3 regions of the Comamonas sp. GCA5 genome follow, and region 2 is predicted to be linked to each of the others. Evidence: riboswitches for the same ligand, from Rfam matches in the RefSeq annotation. Region 2 holds a riboswitch; each other region holds the start of a gene.

Region 1 (5,413 bases), on a different contig from region 2:
GCCGTGCGCTTGCCGCCAAAGTCGCTGTCCCGGTCATGGCGCAGGTTCAGTTGCACGGCGTGCCGCTGCCAGTGCAGGCCATAGCCCAGGCCCAGCGCGTTCTGGTGGCGCGAGCGCGCGTCACCGCCCACCAGGCTGGTGTTCTCCAGCGTGTCCTCGCGCCGCTCGGCCAGCACCGAGAAAGTGCCCACGCGGCTGCGCCATTCGTTGTGCACCAGGTAATTGCGCAGCAGGGTTTCGGTGCGGTAGTGCGTGGCCGTCCAGGTGTCGTAGCCGTGGCGCGACTGGCTCACGGCCACGCGCGTGCGCCACGCGGGCGTCCAGTCGCCCTGCCAGTTCAGGCCATAGGCATCCAGGGTGCGGACCGCACGGTCGTTGCCCTGGGCGCGGCTGTCGTAGCCGGCGTTCGAATCGCTGGTCAGGGCCGTGACGTCCAGGCGCTGGCCCGCGCTGAGCTGCAGGCCCACGCGCGCATTCGCCGATTTGCGCACATAGCCGTCCTTGTCCACGTTGCGGCGGGTGCCCCCGGTCTTGGCATCGAAGCCCTCGCTGTCGGCATAGGACAGGCCCAGGGCATAGTCCCAGGCGCCCTGCCCGCCGCTGAATCCGGCCGTGCCCTTCTTGGTGCCGTACGAGCCCGCGCCCACGGACACATGGGGCTTGAAGCCGGTCTCGCCACGGCGGGTGAAGATCTGCACCGTGCCCGCCATGGCGTCCGAGCCATACAGCGCACCGGCCGCGCCGCGCAGCACCTCGATGCGCTCGATCGATTCCAGCGGCAGCGTCTCCCAGGGGCGCCGCCGGAGCCATTCTGGGCATCGATGCGGATGCCGTCGACATACACCGCCGTGTGCTGCTTGTGCGCGCCGCGCAGGAACAGGTTGGTGTCCGAACCCGGGCCACCGGTGCGGGTGATCTGGATGCCCGGCACCTTGGCCATGACATCTTCCAGCGCCAGGGCGCCGCTGCGCTCCAGGGCCTCCCCGTCCAGCACCGTCACATCCGCCAGCACCTCGCTCAGGCGCTGCTCGGAGCGCGTGGCCGAGACCACCACCTCATCCAGGGCCGCCGAGGCCGCCGGCGCCACCAGGCCCGCCAGAGAGACCGGGCGCCACGCCATCGCCGGCATCCAGGCACGCTGACGCCGTTGTTCGAACACATTCATTGGAAACATCACCAGATTCCACCCGTGTCAGCCTCCCCGCCGACCATGGGCAAACATGCCTGCCCAAGGGGCAGACACACGAATGTTGGCCGGTATCCGGGCTGGTCCCTCAGTCCATCGCCTTCCCAGGTGCTTGTTCAAGGCATCCAGTGGCTGTATTGATGGAGGGGCGCTATGACAGGCGCCAGGGACTCACCGTTGCGGGGGCAGCGCAGGCTAGGTCAGGTCGAAGGCCGACCCACCATCCTGCTTCCCGTTGAACTGCAATCTTGCGAACCAAGTTGCGAGCACCAACAATGCAAGCTGGCGATTCTAACTGGGCGTGACGGGCCATGGTGCACCGCACAGCAGTGCCGCAGCCGAATGCAGGGCTGCACAAAAAATGAGCGGCATCCGCACAAAGACAAAGGGCCTCAGATACAAACCTATCTGAAGCCCTTGCTCATTCAGCGCCAGGCGCTATCTTTTTCAAATTCTGCCCAGCGCCCGGTCCACGCCCAGGTTGGCCAGGGCATCGGCCCGCTCGTTGCCCGGATCGCCCGCATGGCCCTTGACCCAGCGCCACTCGATGCGGTGTCCCGCGCCGCTGACCAGCGCATCCAGCGCCTGCCACAGCTCAACGTTCTTCACCGGCTGCTTGGTCGAAGTCTTCCAGCCCTTGGCTTTCCAGCCATGGATCCATTCCGTGATGCCCTTGCGCACGTACTCGCTGTCCAGGAACAGCGTCACATCGCAGGGGCGCTTGAGGGCGCGCAACGCTTCGATCACGGCGGTCAGCTCCATGCGGTTGTTGGTGGTCTCGCGCTCGCCGCCAAACAACTCCTTGGTGTGCGGCCCGGCCTGCATCAGCACGCCCCAGCCACCCGGCCCCGGGTTGCCCTTGCAGGCCCCGTCCGTGTAAATCACTACTTGGTTCAAATTTATTTCCTTTGTGGTGCTTGCTGGCACGCTGCCGCCGGGCGGGCCTGCGCCGCGGGCGCACGCTTGCGCCACGCAGGCTCCAGCAGGCGCATGCCATGCACCCTTTTCACAGCCAGCACGCAGTATGCACCGCCCAGCACCGGCCAGGCCTTGTTGCCCAGTCGATCCATCCAGCGCCAGCGCTGCAGCCAGGCCGGCGCCTCCAGCGCCGGGGCGTGGCAACCGAAATCGGCAGCCACCACGTCCATGGCCAGCACCTGCAGCCAATCGCGCACGCGCCAGTACGGCAGGCCGCGCCAGGCATTCAACCCGGGCTCCGGCACACGCTCCAGCCCATGCTGAAGCCCCCACAGACTATAGGGGTTGAGTCCAAACAGCAGCAGCCGTCCTTCGGGCACCAGCACGCGCACCGCTTCGCGCAAGGCGGCATGCGGGTCCTGGCAATGTTCGAGGGTGTGGGGCATGACCAGCAGGTCGACGCTGGACTCGGCGAACGGCAGCGCCTCGGGGGCGCACAAAAGTTGTACACCTTCAGGGACTTGGCAAGCCCCGGGTTCAAGGTTCCAATCGGTGCTTTGCGCGGCCACCCAGCGGTTGGGCATGCGGTTGTGGCGCAGCGCTTGCAGCAGGGGCCAGCCCAGCTGCACGCTGTGATAGCCGAAAATATCCGCCACCGCCTCATCACACCGCTGCTGCTCCCAGTCGAGCAGATAGCGGCCAAATGCCTTGGCCATCCACGGATGGCCCTCTTGCTTTGCATCGTTCATGAACCTGTTGCCGTTGCCTGCGTTTTCTGACAATTACATCTGGCTGCTGCACGACGGCCAGCACGCCGTGGTGGTGGACCCTGGCGACGCCGGGCCCGTTCAAGCGGCGCTGCACGCCCAGAGCCTTCAGCTGCAAGCCATTCTAGTGACCCACCACCATGCCGACCATGTGGGCGGCGTGGACGTGCTGCGTAATGCCACCGGCGCCACGGTCTACGGCCCGGCCTACGAGCCCCTGCCCGAGCCCGTGGTGCGCGTCGACGCGCACAGCCGCATCCGCCTGCTGGGGCAGGACTGGCAGGTGCTGGAAGTGCCCGGCCACACCGCCGGCCACATCGCCTGGTACTGCGCCCCCGTGGATGCGGCACCACTGCTGTTTTGCGGCGACACGCTGTTCTCCGGCGGCTGTGGCCGCCTGTTCGAGGGCACGGCGCAGCAGATGTACGACTCGCTGCAGACGCTGGCGGCTTTGCCACACGACACCCGTGTGTTTTGCGCCCATGAATACACTCTGAGCAACCTGAAATTTGCCTGCGCGGTGGAACCAAGCAACCCTGCCCTGCTCCAATACCGCGCGCATTGCGAGGCACTGCGCCAGCAACAGCAGCCCACCCTGCCCTCGACGCTGGGGCAGGAGCTGGCAATCAACCCTTTTCTACGTTGCGACGTTACAGAGGTTGCGCACAGCGCACACCACTTTTGCTCCACCGTAGACCCTACACAACCCGCCAGCGTGTTCGCAGCGCTGCGTGAATGGAAAAACGCATTCCGATGAATTTGCGCCATCTTTTAGTCCTCGCCAGCGTGGTTTGGCTCGCTGGTTGCGCGACCGCCCCCTCCACCTCCTCGTACGACGGTCCGCTCAAGCCCATCACACGCGCCTCCCCCGGCACCTCCAAGGTCACCTCGCTGGAATACAACAGCGACCTGTGGGAACGCATCCGCCGCGGCTTTGCCATGCCCGACCTGGAGCACGAGCTGGTCGGCAGTCAAGAGCAGTGGTACGGCAGCCGCCCCGACTACATCGAGCGCATGACCACACGCTCCAGCAAGTACCTCTTCCACATCGTGGAGGAGCTGGAGCAGCGCAACATGCCGATGGAGCTGGCCCTGCTGCCTTACATTGAGAGCGCCTTCAATCCGCAGGCCGTGTCCAGCGCCAAGGCCGCCGGCATGTGGCAGTTCATGCCGGCCACGGGCTCGTACTTCGAGCTGACCCAGAACGCGTTCCGGGACGACCGCCGCGATGTGCTGGCCTCCACCCGCGCAGCCCTGGACTACCTGGAAAAGCTGCACCGCATGTTCGGCGACTGGCACCTGGCCCTGGCCGCCTACAACTGGGGCGAAGGCAGCGTCGGGCGCGCCATCAAGCGCAATGAACGCATGGGCCTGGAGACCAGCTACACCGACCTGAACATGCCGGGCGAAACACGCAACTACGTGCCCAAGCTGCAAGCGGTGAAAAACATCATCGCCCACCCGGAAAAGTTCAACATCGAGCTGCCCAACATCGAGAACCACCCCTACTTCCAGGCGGTGGAGATCAAGCGCGACATGGACATCGAGCTGGTCGCCCGCCTGGCCGACGTGCGCCTGGAGGACTTCAAGGCTCTCAACCCCTCGTTCAGCCGCCCGACCATCTTTGCTGCCGGCACCACCCAGATCCTGCTGCCCTGGGACAACGCCAAGGTGTTCCAGCGCAACCTGGCCGCCTACGATGACGACCAGTACGCCAGCTGGACCGTCTGGGTCGCCCCCAGTACCATGACGGTGGCCAGTGCCGCCCAGCGGGTCGGCATGAGCGAGACCGACCTGCGCAGCGTCAACCGCATTCCGCCACGCATGATGATCAAGGCCGGATCGGCCCTGATGGTGCCGCGATCGCCCCAGCACCGCCAGGACGTGTCCACGCACATCGCCGACCACGGCACCCTGGCGTTTGCGCCGGAGATCACCGAAGTGACGCGCCGCACCGCGGTCAAGGTGCTGCGTGGCGACAACATGGCCAAGGTGGCCAGCCGCCATGGTGTGACCTTGGCCAACCTGGCGCGCTGGAACGACATGAAGCCCACTGCCTCGCTGCGCGCCGGCCAGTCGCTGGAGGTGTACAAGACCGTGCGCGTCAGCGCCGCCCCCACCCGCACCGCACAGGTCAGCAAGAGCACCAAGGCAAGCAACACCTCCAAGCGCCCGCGCGCCACCGGAACTGCGAAAGAGAAACCCGTGGTCACCAAGGTGGCGCAACAAACCCGCGGCGACACGCCGACCAAGCGCAAGCGCTGAGCGCCGACGACAAAAAGGGCCCTGGTTTTTCAGGGCCCTTTTTTATTGGGGAAGGTGCCTGAGAGCCACTCTCACAACCCAACCCCTCGGAGATAAAGGCTTGAAACGAGATGCGAAGCCGCAGGCAGCCGCTCCGTACGACCATGCCAAGCGACGCCGTACCCGAGGTAGTGTCAACGACTCTTAGCGGCGCTCGACCAGGGCATGGGCAATCGTGCCCAGGTCCACATACTCCAGCTCGCTGCCCACCGGCACACCGCGCGCCAGCCGCGTCACC
Region 2 (5,413 bases):
TGGACCAACTGCGCGCCGCGCGCCGGCACGCCGAAGATCTCGGCCAGCTGGCGGATGCTCTTGTACAGGGTCTGTACGTCGTAGCTGGCCGTGCGCGTGCCGTCGGCGCCGACCAGGTTGTTCTTGCCTTCGCAATCGGTCGGCATGGCGTAGGTGGCAATGCGCAGGTCATGGAACTGCTCGCGCGTGGCGACCACACCGTCCTTGCCCACCATCCACTCGAACTGCGAGACCACGAGGGCTGGGCGCTTGCCGATCACCGACTCGAAGCTGGGAATGTTGTCCGACAGGCGCGGCACCTTGTCGTTGATGGCCTGGAACTGCGGCAGCACGGGGTTGAACCACAGGGCGGTGCCCACCACTTTGTCGCCCAGGCCCAGGGCGTAGAGCATTTCCGTGCCGCCCTGGCCGATGGTGACCACCGAGGCCGGTGCCCGGTCCAGTTGGAGGCGATGGCCGCAGTTCTGCAGCTGCAGCGGGTAGTCCGCAGCGTGGGCAGACAGGGCGGTGGCCAGCAGGGCGGCGTAGGCAAGGCGTCGAGGCAGCATCAGGGGGCTTCTTTCCAGAAACAGCGGGTACCCCTGGAAGCACTGGCAACACCCCCGCGGCGCGCGGGACCCCGAAAGGCCCTGGCAGGCAGGTCCACGGGACATTGCTCACTTCCCGGACACCCCGCCGGCAATCGATGGTTGGTGCTTTGGCAGGTCTCCTGACTGGCACGTCATCGCGTCGCCCCGCCTTCCCGAATGTGGATTCAGTGGCGGATGGGGCGGGCTCGTTGCCTACAGTTGCGGGGGCAGTTCCATTCGGCCGCCAGACCCTGAAGCGGGTGGCGGTCATTGGATTCCCTCATGCGGCTGGCGGTGGCTGGCGCATGTCCTTGCGGAACCAAAGTTCGGGTAATGTAGCTGATTTTGTAGCGTCTGGCGCAGGCACCGTCTGCGTGGACACCTGTTTTCAGCCTGATATGTCCCTTCCCGAATGCATGGTCATTGCGCCCGTCCACCGCCTGGAGGTGGTGCAGGATTTCTTGCACGTGGCCCGCCAGCAGATGTTCGGCACGCTGGTGGATCCGCAGCAAACCCCCACGGATCTGCAGCATTTTGAGCAGGTGTACGCGGCGGGCACGGGCGGCATGTGGGCGGCCCGGCATCCGCAGCACGGCATGGTGGGCAGCATTGCCTACCGCGCCTACGATGGCCGCTTTGCGCAGCTGGATTTCGGTGCGCTGCGCGTGGTGGAGGTGGTGCGCCTGTTCGTCGCCCCGGTGTGGCGCCGGCAGGGGCTGGCCATGGCCTTGCTGGACCACGTGCGCCAGCACGCCATCGCCCAGGGGGTGCAACTGCTGTACCTGCACACGCACCCGTTCCTGCCGGGCGCGCTGGAGTTCTGGCAGCAGCAGGGCTTTGAGGTGGTGCAGCGTGAAACGGCCGCGCCCTGGCACACCATCCACATGCAATGCGCCCTGTAGCGCGTGCCGCCCGCGGTCTGCGCCGCGGGGGCGGCAGTCGCTTCTATAATCCACACTCCAACAGGAGCCCCGCCGCACCCGCGTGCGTGGGGTGAAACGGGAAGTCCGGTGACCTCACACCCCTGGTGTGGAGCATTCCGGCGCAGCCCCCGCTGCTGTAAGCCTGACAGACACACTTCGATGCCACTGGGTGCCCCCCGGGAAGGCGGTGTGCGCTGTATGACGGCGAGCCAGAATACCGACCTGTTGGCACGCAGTTGTATGCCACGGGGTGTGGGCCGTTTGCTGACAGGTTCCATCCCGCCTTGGCGGGGCGCCGGCCCGCCGCACACACACACCACCTTCCCGTATGGGCATGCCTTTCCATGGAAATGGCTCGGGGAGAGCATGGACCTCACGTTCAAACAACAGCATGCCGAACGCATGCAGGACAAGAAAGCCCAGGTGCAGGCTGCCATGGCGCGCGCCCAGGTCGAGCGCGGTATCGTCGTGCTGCTGACCGGCCACGGCAAGGGCAAGACCACCTCGGCCTTCGGCATGCTGTACCGGGCCCTGGGCCATGGCCTGCGCGCCGGCGTGGTGCAGTTCATCACGGGCACCCACGCCTCGGGCGAAGTCACCTTTTTGCAGCAGCAGGGGCTGCTGGGGCAGGGGGCGATGGCCCAGGTGGACTACCACGCCATGGCCACGGGCTGTTCCTGGCAGCGCAGCGACTGGGAGGCCGACAGCCCGCCGCCAACCAGGCCTGGCAGGCGGCGCAGCGCATGCTGGCCGACCCCAGCCTGCGCCTGGTGGTGCTCGACGAGCTGACCTTCATGCTGCAGTACGGCTATCTGGCGCTGCCCCAGCTGCAGCAGGCGCTGGAGCGCCGCCCCGCCGGGCAATCGGTGGTCATCACCGGCCGCAGTGCGCCGGCACCGCTGCTGGCGCTGGCGGACACGGTCAGCGAGATCGCCGACACCCGGCATGCCTTCCAGGCCGGCGTGAAGGCGCAGGCGGGTGTGGACTTCTGATGCGGCCACCGCTGCAGGCCCTGCTGCTGGCGCTGTGCGCCGGCCTGCCCATGGCCGTGGGGGCGGGGGCGGGGGCGCTGCCCACGCTGATGTCCACCAACATCTGCGCGGACACCCTGGCGCTGAGCCTGGCGGCGCCGCAGCAGATCCTGTCGCTGTCGCGCCAGAGCCAGGATGCGCAGCGCTTTTCCCTGGCCGCCCAGGCCCGGCAATTTCCCGCCAACGAAGCGACGGCGGAGGATGTGCTGCACCTGGAGCCCCAGGTGGTGCTGGCCTCGCGGCGCTGGAATGCCCGGCACCAGACGGCCTTGCTCCAGCGCCATGGCGTGCAGATCGTGACGGTGCCGTTTCCCACCGACTGGGAGGGCATCTTCAGCAGCACGCGCAAGATGGGTCAGGCCCTGGGGCGCGAGGCCGCCGCGCAGGCGCTGCTGGACAGCCTGTCCGCCAGGCTGGCGCAGTTGCGCGGCACACCGCGGCCTTTCAAGGTCCTGTACCTGCGCCCGAATGGCGGCAGCGCGGGGGCGCAGACGCATGTGGACGCCGTGCTGACGGCCGCCGGCCTGCGCAACCATGCCAGCGCGCTGGGCCTGCAGGGCTGGGGGCGCATTGATCTGGAGCGCATCGTGCAGAACCCGCCCGACATCTTCATCACCCCCGGGCTGGTCAATGACGCGGCCTATGCCCGCTCCGGGCTGAGCCGCCATCCGCAGATGCAAAAGCTGCTGCAGCACATCCCCGTGGTGGTGCTGCAGCACAACGACTGGGGCTGCAGCAACTGGCAACTGATTGAGGCGGCCGAGTCGGTGGCCGCCCAGATCGACGCCTTGCCGCGGCCTGCCGCCCGGGTGGCGCTGCGCGAGGGGGGGCCATGATGCGCTGGACCCCGCGCACCGGCATGCCCCGTGTCTGGCTGCTGAACACCGGGCTGCTGGCCCTGCTGCTGGTGTTGGCCGGCATCTCCCTGGGCATCGGTTCGGTGTCCATCGGCGTGGCGGACTGGTGGGCGGCGGCCTGGCAGCCCGCAGGCGCCAGCGATTTGGCCGTGCGCCACCAGGCCATCGTGCAGGAAATCCGCCTGCCGCGCGTGGTGCTGGCGGTGCTGGTGGGCATGTCGCTGGGCGTCGCGGGTGCGGCCCTGCAAGGCCTGCTGCGCAATCCGCTGGCAGAGCCCGGCCTGCTGGGCGTCAGCTCCAGCGCCGGCCTGGGCGCCGTGCTGTGCATCTATTTCGGGCTGTGGCACTGGAATGCCTGGCTGTTGCCCACGGTGGCCATGGCCAGCGCGGCCGCCGCCACGCTGGTGCTCTACCGCATCGCCAGCCGGGGCGCCAGCAACCTGACCCTGATTCTGGCGGGCGTGGCCATGTCCTCGCTGATGGCGGCGCTGACGTCGCTGGCCATCAACTTGGCCCCCACGCCCACCGACATGCAGGACATCGTGCTGTGGCTGATGGGCTCGCTGGCCGACCGCAGCTTCGACGAGGTGCGGCTGTGCCTGCCGTTCATTGCGCTGGGGCTGCTGATCCTGGCCGGCAGCGGCCGGCAACTGGATGCGCTGACGCTGGGCGAGGACGAGGCCGCCAGCATGGGCGTGAACCTGCCGCGGTTGCGCGCGCAGGTGATTGCCGGCACGGCGCTGTGCGTGGGCGCCAGCGTGGCGATGACGGGGTCCATCGGCTTCATCGGACTGGTGGTGCCGCACCTGTTCCGCAGCCTTGTGGGCTACCGGCCCTCGCGCCTGCTGCTGCCCAGTGCGCTGGGCGGGGCCGTGCTGCTGCTGGGGGCGGACATTGCGCTGCGCCTGCTCAGCGGGCGGGTGGAGCTGATGCTGGGCGTGGTCACGGCCCTGATCGGCGCGCCCTTCTTCTTTTACCTGGTGGTGCGCGAGCGCTGGAGGCATCGCTGATGCGTACGCTGTCGGTCGAGTCGCTGCAGGTGGCATGGCGGGGCCAGACCTGCGTGCAGGACCTGTCGTTCCAGGTCCAGTCGGGCGAGCTGCTGGCCCTGATCGGCCCCAATGGCGCGGGCAAGAGCACGGTGCTGCGCGCCCTGGCCCAGCTGCTGCCGCACCAGGGGCGGGTGCTGCTGGATGGCGAGGACCTGGCACGCCTGGCCCCCCACCAGCGCGCCAGGCGCCTGGCTTACCTGGCCCAGGGCGACCAGGTGGCCTGGCCCTTGCAGGTGCGTGACTTCGTGGCCCTGGGGCGCCTGCCGCACCAAGGCCGCTGGCGTCTGGCGTCGGCATCCAAAACCGATCAAAATGCCGTGGATGCTGCGCTGAGTGCTATGCATTTGACGGACATGGCCGAGCGCCACCTGCACGCGCTGTCGGGCGGTGAACGCGCCCGCGCGCGCCTGGCCCGCGCCATGGCCGTGCAGGCGCCGCTGCTGCTGGCCGACGAGCCCGTGGCGGCGCTGGACCCCTACCACCAGCTCAGCGTGATGGAGCTGCTGCGCGCCCAGTGCAATGCCGGCCACGCCGTGGTCGTGGTGTTGCACGATCTCACCCTGGCCAGCCGCTTTTGCGACCGCGTCCTGCTGCTGCAAGGCGGGCGGGCCGTGGCCTGCGGTGCGCCGCGCCATGTGCTGACCCCGGCGCACCTGCAGCGTGTCTACCAGGTCCAGGCCATGCATGGCGAGCATGAAAGCCAGGGCTACGTGCTGCCCTGGCGCTGCCGGCCTGGGACAGAACCCTCGGGGGCCGGCGTGCGCTGAAGCCGACGACCCATTTTTCACGGATCACAGGAGTCTTTCGACCATGAACACCCACCAAAAAATTCCCGCCACCATCGTCACCGGCTTTCTGGGCAGCGGCAAGACCACGCTGCTGCGCCACATCCTGGCCAACGCGAATGGCCGCCGCATCGCGGTGATCGTCAACGAGTTCGGCGAGCTGGGCATCGATGGCGACATCCTGCGCGGCTGTGGC
Region 3 (5,413 bases), on a different contig from region 2:
CACGCCACCTGCCGGGCGCTGAAGGCTGGCCCTTGCACCTGCCCCAAGCGGCCAGTGCGGTGCTCTGGCAGACGCTGGCCGCGTGGGACATGCGCGGCATGGGTTGGGGGGCATGTCCCACCGCTGTACCGCCCCCGGGCGTGGGCGCGGCAGGGGCACGGGGTCAGAACTGCATGCGTGCGCCCAGCTTCCAGGTGCGCTCGAACTGCACGGGGTAGATGGCGTCGTCGCGCACCCAGATGCCGTTCTTGCGGTCCAGTAGGTTGCTGACGCCCACGTACATGTCCAGGTGCTTGTCCAGCTGGTGGCGGTAGGTCAGGTCCGTGCTCTGGAAGGCTTTTTGCCGTTGGGCGTTGTTGTTGTCAAAGTCGCCCGCGGCCCAGGTGCTGCTGCGCCAAGTGTGCGACAGGTGCAGGTTGCCACGCTCCGCGACGCGCAGGTTGAGGCCCAGCACCACGCTGTGGCGCGAGACGCCCGGCAGCTCCTTGCCATCGAAAGCGCCGCCGCCGTCGTTCTCGCGGTCGATGATGGCGCGTGTCCAGGCGTAGTTGATGTGGCCGGACAGCCGCGGGGTGATCTGCACGCGGTCCTGCAGCTCCAGGCCGTACTTGTGGGATTGGTCGATGTTGGTGTTGATGCCGGAGAACGGACCGGTCTCGAAGTAGTAGATCTCGTTCCAGAGCTTGGCGTAGAAGGCCGACAGTTTCAGGCGGTGGCGTGCCGTCTGGTGGTTGGCGCCCACAGTCAGTGTGCGCGCCTTGGCGGGTTCGATGAAGCCGTTGAAGGCGGTGACGGGCGAGCCCGAGCTCCAGTCGGTGAAGAAGAAACGATCCACGTCCGGGGTGACGAAGGCATCGCTGTAGTTCGCAAACAGTGCCAGTTGCGGCGACAGGCGGTGGTTGGCCCCCAGCTCCCACGAGGTCAGACGCTGCTCAGATTGCAGGGACTGGCCGCTGAGCGGGCTGTGGCGGTAGGTGACTTCCTCGCGGCGGATGCCGGCGGAGAGGGTGAGGGCCTCCAGCATGTACTGCCCCTGCAGGAACAGGCCGCGGTTGTGCTTGGTGGTGCTGCCGGATTGCGTGCGCTGGCCATCGAAGTTCTGATAACCCGCATTCAGGATCAGCGCGTCGTGCTGGAACTGCGCTGCCACTTCGTTGGACACGTAGCGGTACTGGGCGGGCGTAGAGTTGGGGTACCGCGAGGACTTGTCCTCATCGTTGTGGCGGGCCGACAGCTTCCACTGGCGGTTCACGCGGTACTCGGCGCCTAGGCTCCAGTGGTCGCTTTGCAGCTTCTGCTGGATGTAGGGGTAGGGGTCTCCGGTGTACATGCCGGGGTTGGCGTTGAACTGTGCCTGCGTCAGCGGATTCGGGTAGCGCGTGTCGATGTGCGAGGCGCCAGCCTCCATGTCCAGGCTCAGGCCTTCCACCGGCTTGAGGGCACCGGCCACACGCCAGGTGTTGCCTTCCGACTGGTCCCGGTGGCCCGTGGGGTCGGGGCTGCTGAATCCGTTCACATGGCTGTGGTCCAGGGTGGCCGACAGATCGAAGCGCTCGCGGACCAGGCCTGCCGAGGCGATGGCGCCGCGCTGCCCGTGGTCGCCCGCATAGGTTTCCAGGCTGACGCCGCTGCGCGGCTTGGTGTAGATCTGGATCGTGCCGGCGGTGGCGCCGTCACCGAACATCACGGCACCGCTGCCCTTGGTGATTTCGATGCGCTCGATGTCGCTGAGCGAGATCGAGCCGATGAGCTGTGGGATGGAGTCGATGTTGTTGAGGCGGCGGCCATCGACCGAGATCACCAGGTTCTGGAAGCCGTCATTGCCATAGCCCCGCATGCTGATCTGCGGGGTGTAGCGGTTGCCGTAGCTGGGGCTGATCTGCAGCGAGCTTTGCTGCGCCAGATAGTCGAACAGCGAATGCGCGCCCGAGCGCTCGATGTCGCTGCGGGTGTGCACCTCGGACGCATAGGGCGCATCCTGGTCGTGCATGTCGATGCGTGTGGCCGAGACCACGATGGGCTCGCTGAGGCTGGACTGGGCGCTGCCAGGGGCCGCCAGCAAGGACAGGGCGGTTCCCACAGCCAGGGAACATGGGGAAGGACGGGAGGGCATGGACATCACTCATCAGGCCGCGATCCTGCGTCCCCGCAGGCGGCGGTGTTGCGTACATGGATGCACCGCGTTCGGTGAAGGGGGCTGCTGAAGGCAGCCAACATGCCGCACTCGTCGCTGCCACCCCGCAGCGCATCCGACTCTGTACGTTTCGGCCGGTCTCCGGGCTGGTGCGTTGGTCCGGTTGACCGGACATGTGGAACGCCTTCCCAGGACGTTGTCGTCCCAGTGGCACTGCTTCCACAGACTCGCACTTACCGTTGCGGGGGCAGCACAGGCATTGCATCCATTGGGGAATGGCGCGCACCTGTTTCCCGTTTAACCCAGGGCGTGACCGACCTGGGCACCGATAACGTGGTCACCGCCTCTTGGGAGGCAGTGGACGGCGATGATACCGGGCTTCCCGCCCGCACGGGTTGCGCGGCGCAGGTGCCCGCAGCGCTGGGACGTGCATCCAGGCTGTGGTGTGACAGGGGATATGCTGATAGTTGGTGCTTGCACTGTGTGGGTGCACCTGCGGCATCGCCCACACGCACGGAGCCTGTGGCGTTGGGTGTGTGTCCAGCGCGCTCAGCGCGAATGCACCACGCTGGCGTCGATCTCGCCATACACGGTGATGCCGCTGCCGCTGCGGGCGCTGGTGTCCGAGGGCTGGTAGTACTGCGCGCGCTGGGCGCAGCCACCCAGGGCCAGTGCAAGGCACAAGGCGGTGGCGCAAAGGGTCATGGTTTTCATGGGCAACTCCTGGTCCAAGGCTAAGGCCTGGGCGGCCGGTTCACGTAAGCAGTGGTAAGTGTGGGCCGGGCCGCCGGCTGGGTCCAGGCCATGCGCGGCGTGCAGGGAACCCCTTAGAAGGGGATGCGGACGTTGGCCACGGCGTTGGTGTAGCGGTAGCTGACACTGCTGCCGATGATGGAAGACGCATGGTCCCGGCTGGTGGCAAAACCCAGTTTCCACTGGATGGCGGCACGGTGCGGGGCGGACAGGTACAGGCCGACGTGCCACAGGCGCTGGCCTTCGCCTTCGATGTATTGGCGGCCCAGGTCGGCGTGTGTGCTGAGGACCACCTGGTCGTTGAGGGCTTTTTTCCACATCAGGCCCAGCGCAGCTTCGCGAAAGCGTTCGGGCGAGAAGTAGGCGCGGCGATAGGGCTCGCTGTTGCGGTAATGGCGCGTGGTGGCATAGGCATACAGGCCCTGGTCTTCGCTGAGGGTGAAGGTCCAGCGGCTGCGCAGGGTGTCGCGCCGGTTGTCGTCAGAAAACCAGGTGCTGCCTGCCGCCAGGCCCAGGCTCCAGCGTGGCGAGAGTTGCTGGTCCAGCACGGCCATGGCCGTGGTGGCAGTCAGCCCCTCGGTCAGGCCACGGCGGGAGTTGACCACGTCACGCTCCAGGCTGACGCCGGCAGAGGTCTGGCGGGACAGCTGGTACATGCCATCCCAGACGCCCACCCAGTGTGAGTGACCGGCGCTGCGGTTCAGGCCCAGCCGGCCCTGGCTGGTCCAGGATGGGGTGCGCTGCTGGTGGGTGAGGTAGAGACTGCGCCCCTCGGTGCTCCAGCCGTCGATGGCGTAGTGCTGCCAGCCGGCCCGCAGCCCCCAGCCGTTGGCGCCCTCGTACTGGGTCCAGGGCTTGAATTCGCTGAAACCGTCAGAGTCGTTACTGCCATCCACCCCCGCAGAGACGAAGCGGCTGGGGCGTTCGTCGCTGGAGGCGGCTGCGGGGCTGAGGGTGACGGCGCACAAGAGGGCCGCGCAGGCGGTGTGGTAACAGATCAGGTTCATTTGGTTCCCCAGTGTTTGGTGCGGCTGACGATTTCTTTGAAGTAGCCCCAGACACAGGCTGGCTGCAGCACGATGCTGTAGAACAAGGCATAGAAGACGAAGCCTAATGGGTTGCTGCGCACTTTCAGCCCTTGTTCACGAAACATGGCAGACTGGACGTGGAACATCAGGTAGTTCACCAGCAGGGCCAGCGGCAGCACCAGCAGTGTCATGGGCCCCGCAATCCAGTAGATCCCCAAGCAGGCCAGCAGCAGGCCGGGTATGAAGGCCAGGGTGTATACCAGGTCCATGTACGGGAACAGCAGGTTCCACCATATGAACAGCGTGCTCATGCGGGCCTGGAACAGCAGTTGCCAGTGCGCCTTGAAGGCCTCGATCAAGCCCCGGGACCAGCGCTGGCGTTGGCGGATGAACTGCTTCCAGGTTTCCGGGGCGTTGGTGAACAGACAGGCGTTCTCGGCAAAGCCGACGCGGTAGCCGGCCTTGAGGATGGCCCAGGTCAGCACGATGTCTTCCCCCACAGTGTGGGGCCAGCCGCCCAACTGGCGCAGCACCTGGGTATCGTACAGGGAGAAGGCGCCCTGGGCCACCAGCGTGCCCTGGTAGAGGCTTTGCAGGCGCTTGATGGCGGCAATCCCGTGGAAGTAATCCCACTCCTGGATTTTGGTGACCAGGTTCACGCGCGAGTTGCGCACCAGCACGGCCCCGGCCACGGCGCGGGTGTTGACGGGGTCGCTCAGATAGCGGCGCACCAGGTTGGCCAGGGCGTTTTTGAAAAGGTAAGAGTCCCCGTCCACGGTCAGGGTGAGGGGCGTGTGGACCTGTTCCAGTGCCTGGGTCAAGGCCCGGGCCTTGCCCACGTTGCGGCCGATGTCCAGCACCCGCAGCCAGGGATAGTGCACCGTGCCCAGCAGTTCCAGGGTGTTGTCGGTGGATCCATCGTTGACGACGATCACCGACAAGGGGCCAGGGTAGTCCTGGCGGTCGATGCTCTCCAGCGTGCCCAGGATGCTGGCGGCCTCGTTGTAGGCCGCCACCAAGATGGTGATGGCCGGCAGCGCGCCTGTGGCGGGCTGGGGCTTGAAGCGCGGGCGCCGGTCCAGCAGCAGGCTAACCACCAAGAAGGCATTCATGAAGCCCGGAATCACGGCGATGCCGTAGATGACCAGGTAAGCCAGCACGGGCCCGGTCTGCTGGCTCAGGTCGTGGACCCAGCGCTGGCCAGCCAGGCGGCGCCACAGGCCCACAGGACCGAAGCCGCGATGGCAATCCCGAACTTGGCGCGCACGGGCAGATACCACCGTGGACGCTGCGGATCGGGGGCATCCGGCGGCCGAGAAGCAGGGGAAGGGGAGGGACCGATCAGGGAAGGCGGGTTGGGCATGCAGGGCTAGACATTGCAACCGCATGCAAGCATGCGGTGGTTGTGCGGCCAGTGCAACGGCACTGCAGACGTGGTGCTCAACCGCGGCGTGGAAAGTCGGCAGACCCAGCGGTCTTACCGGTGGCGCAGTATTTT

Evidence for each region. A riboswitch is a leader RNA that binds a small molecule or an ion and turns the genes downstream of it on or off. The one in region 2 is predicted to bind cobalamin.
Region 1: it holds a riboswitch for cobalamin, as region 2 does, so the genes downstream of both, SJH88_RS03175 (TonB-dependent receptor) here and cobO (cob(I)yrinic acid a,c-diamide adenosyltransferase) in region 2, are expected to answer to the same signal.
Region 3: it holds a riboswitch for cobalamin, as region 2 does, so the genes downstream of both, SJH88_RS08880 (TonB-dependent receptor) here and cobO (cob(I)yrinic acid a,c-diamide adenosyltransferase) in region 2, are expected to answer to the same signal.

Annotation. Positions count from the first base shown of each region.
Region 1 is NZ_JAZHFR010000007.1:68,596-74,008, forward strand. Features, by position in the region: gene SJH88_RS03170 (TonB-dependent receptor plug domain-containing protein) at 1-752, opposite strand, end outside; partial or broken gene SJH88_RS03175 (TonB-dependent receptor) at 869-1,174, opposite strand; cobalamin riboswitch at 1,236-1,461, opposite strand; gene rnhA (ribonuclease HI) at 1,634-2,083, opposite strand; gene SJH88_RS03185 (class I SAM-dependent methyltransferase) at 2,086-2,853, opposite strand; gene gloB (hydroxyacylglutathione hydrolase) at 2,852-3,628, shown strand; gene SJH88_RS03195 (transglycosylase SLT domain-containing protein) at 3,625-5,136, shown strand; gene recR (recombination mediator RecR) at 5,320-5,413, opposite strand, start outside.
Region 2 is NZ_JAZHFR010000098.1:543-5,955, forward strand. Features, by position in the region: gene SJH88_RS16735 (ABC transporter substrate-binding protein) at 1-548, opposite strand, end outside; cobalamin riboswitch at 683-908, opposite strand; gene SJH88_RS16740 (GNAT family N-acetyltransferase) at 968-1,471, shown strand; cobalamin riboswitch at 1,517-1,732, shown strand; partial or broken gene cobO (cob(I)yrinic acid a,c-diamide adenosyltransferase) at 1,928-2,484, shown strand; gene SJH88_RS16755 (ABC transporter substrate-binding protein) at 2,484-3,359, shown strand; gene SJH88_RS16760 (FecCD family ABC transporter permease) at 3,356-4,390, shown strand; gene SJH88_RS16765 (ABC transporter ATP-binding protein) at 4,390-5,199, shown strand; gene cobW (cobalamin biosynthesis protein CobW) at 5,243-5,413, shown strand, end outside.
Region 3 is NZ_JAZHFR010000028.1:2,678-8,090, forward strand. Features, by position in the region: gene SJH88_RS08880 (TonB-dependent receptor) at 164-2,113, opposite strand; cobalamin riboswitch at 2,250-2,480, opposite strand; gene SJH88_RS08885 (hypothetical protein) at 2,684-2,848, opposite strand; gene SJH88_RS08890 (PgaA family protein) at 2,962-3,894, opposite strand; gene SJH88_RS08895 (glycosyltransferase family 2 protein) at 3,891-5,141, opposite strand.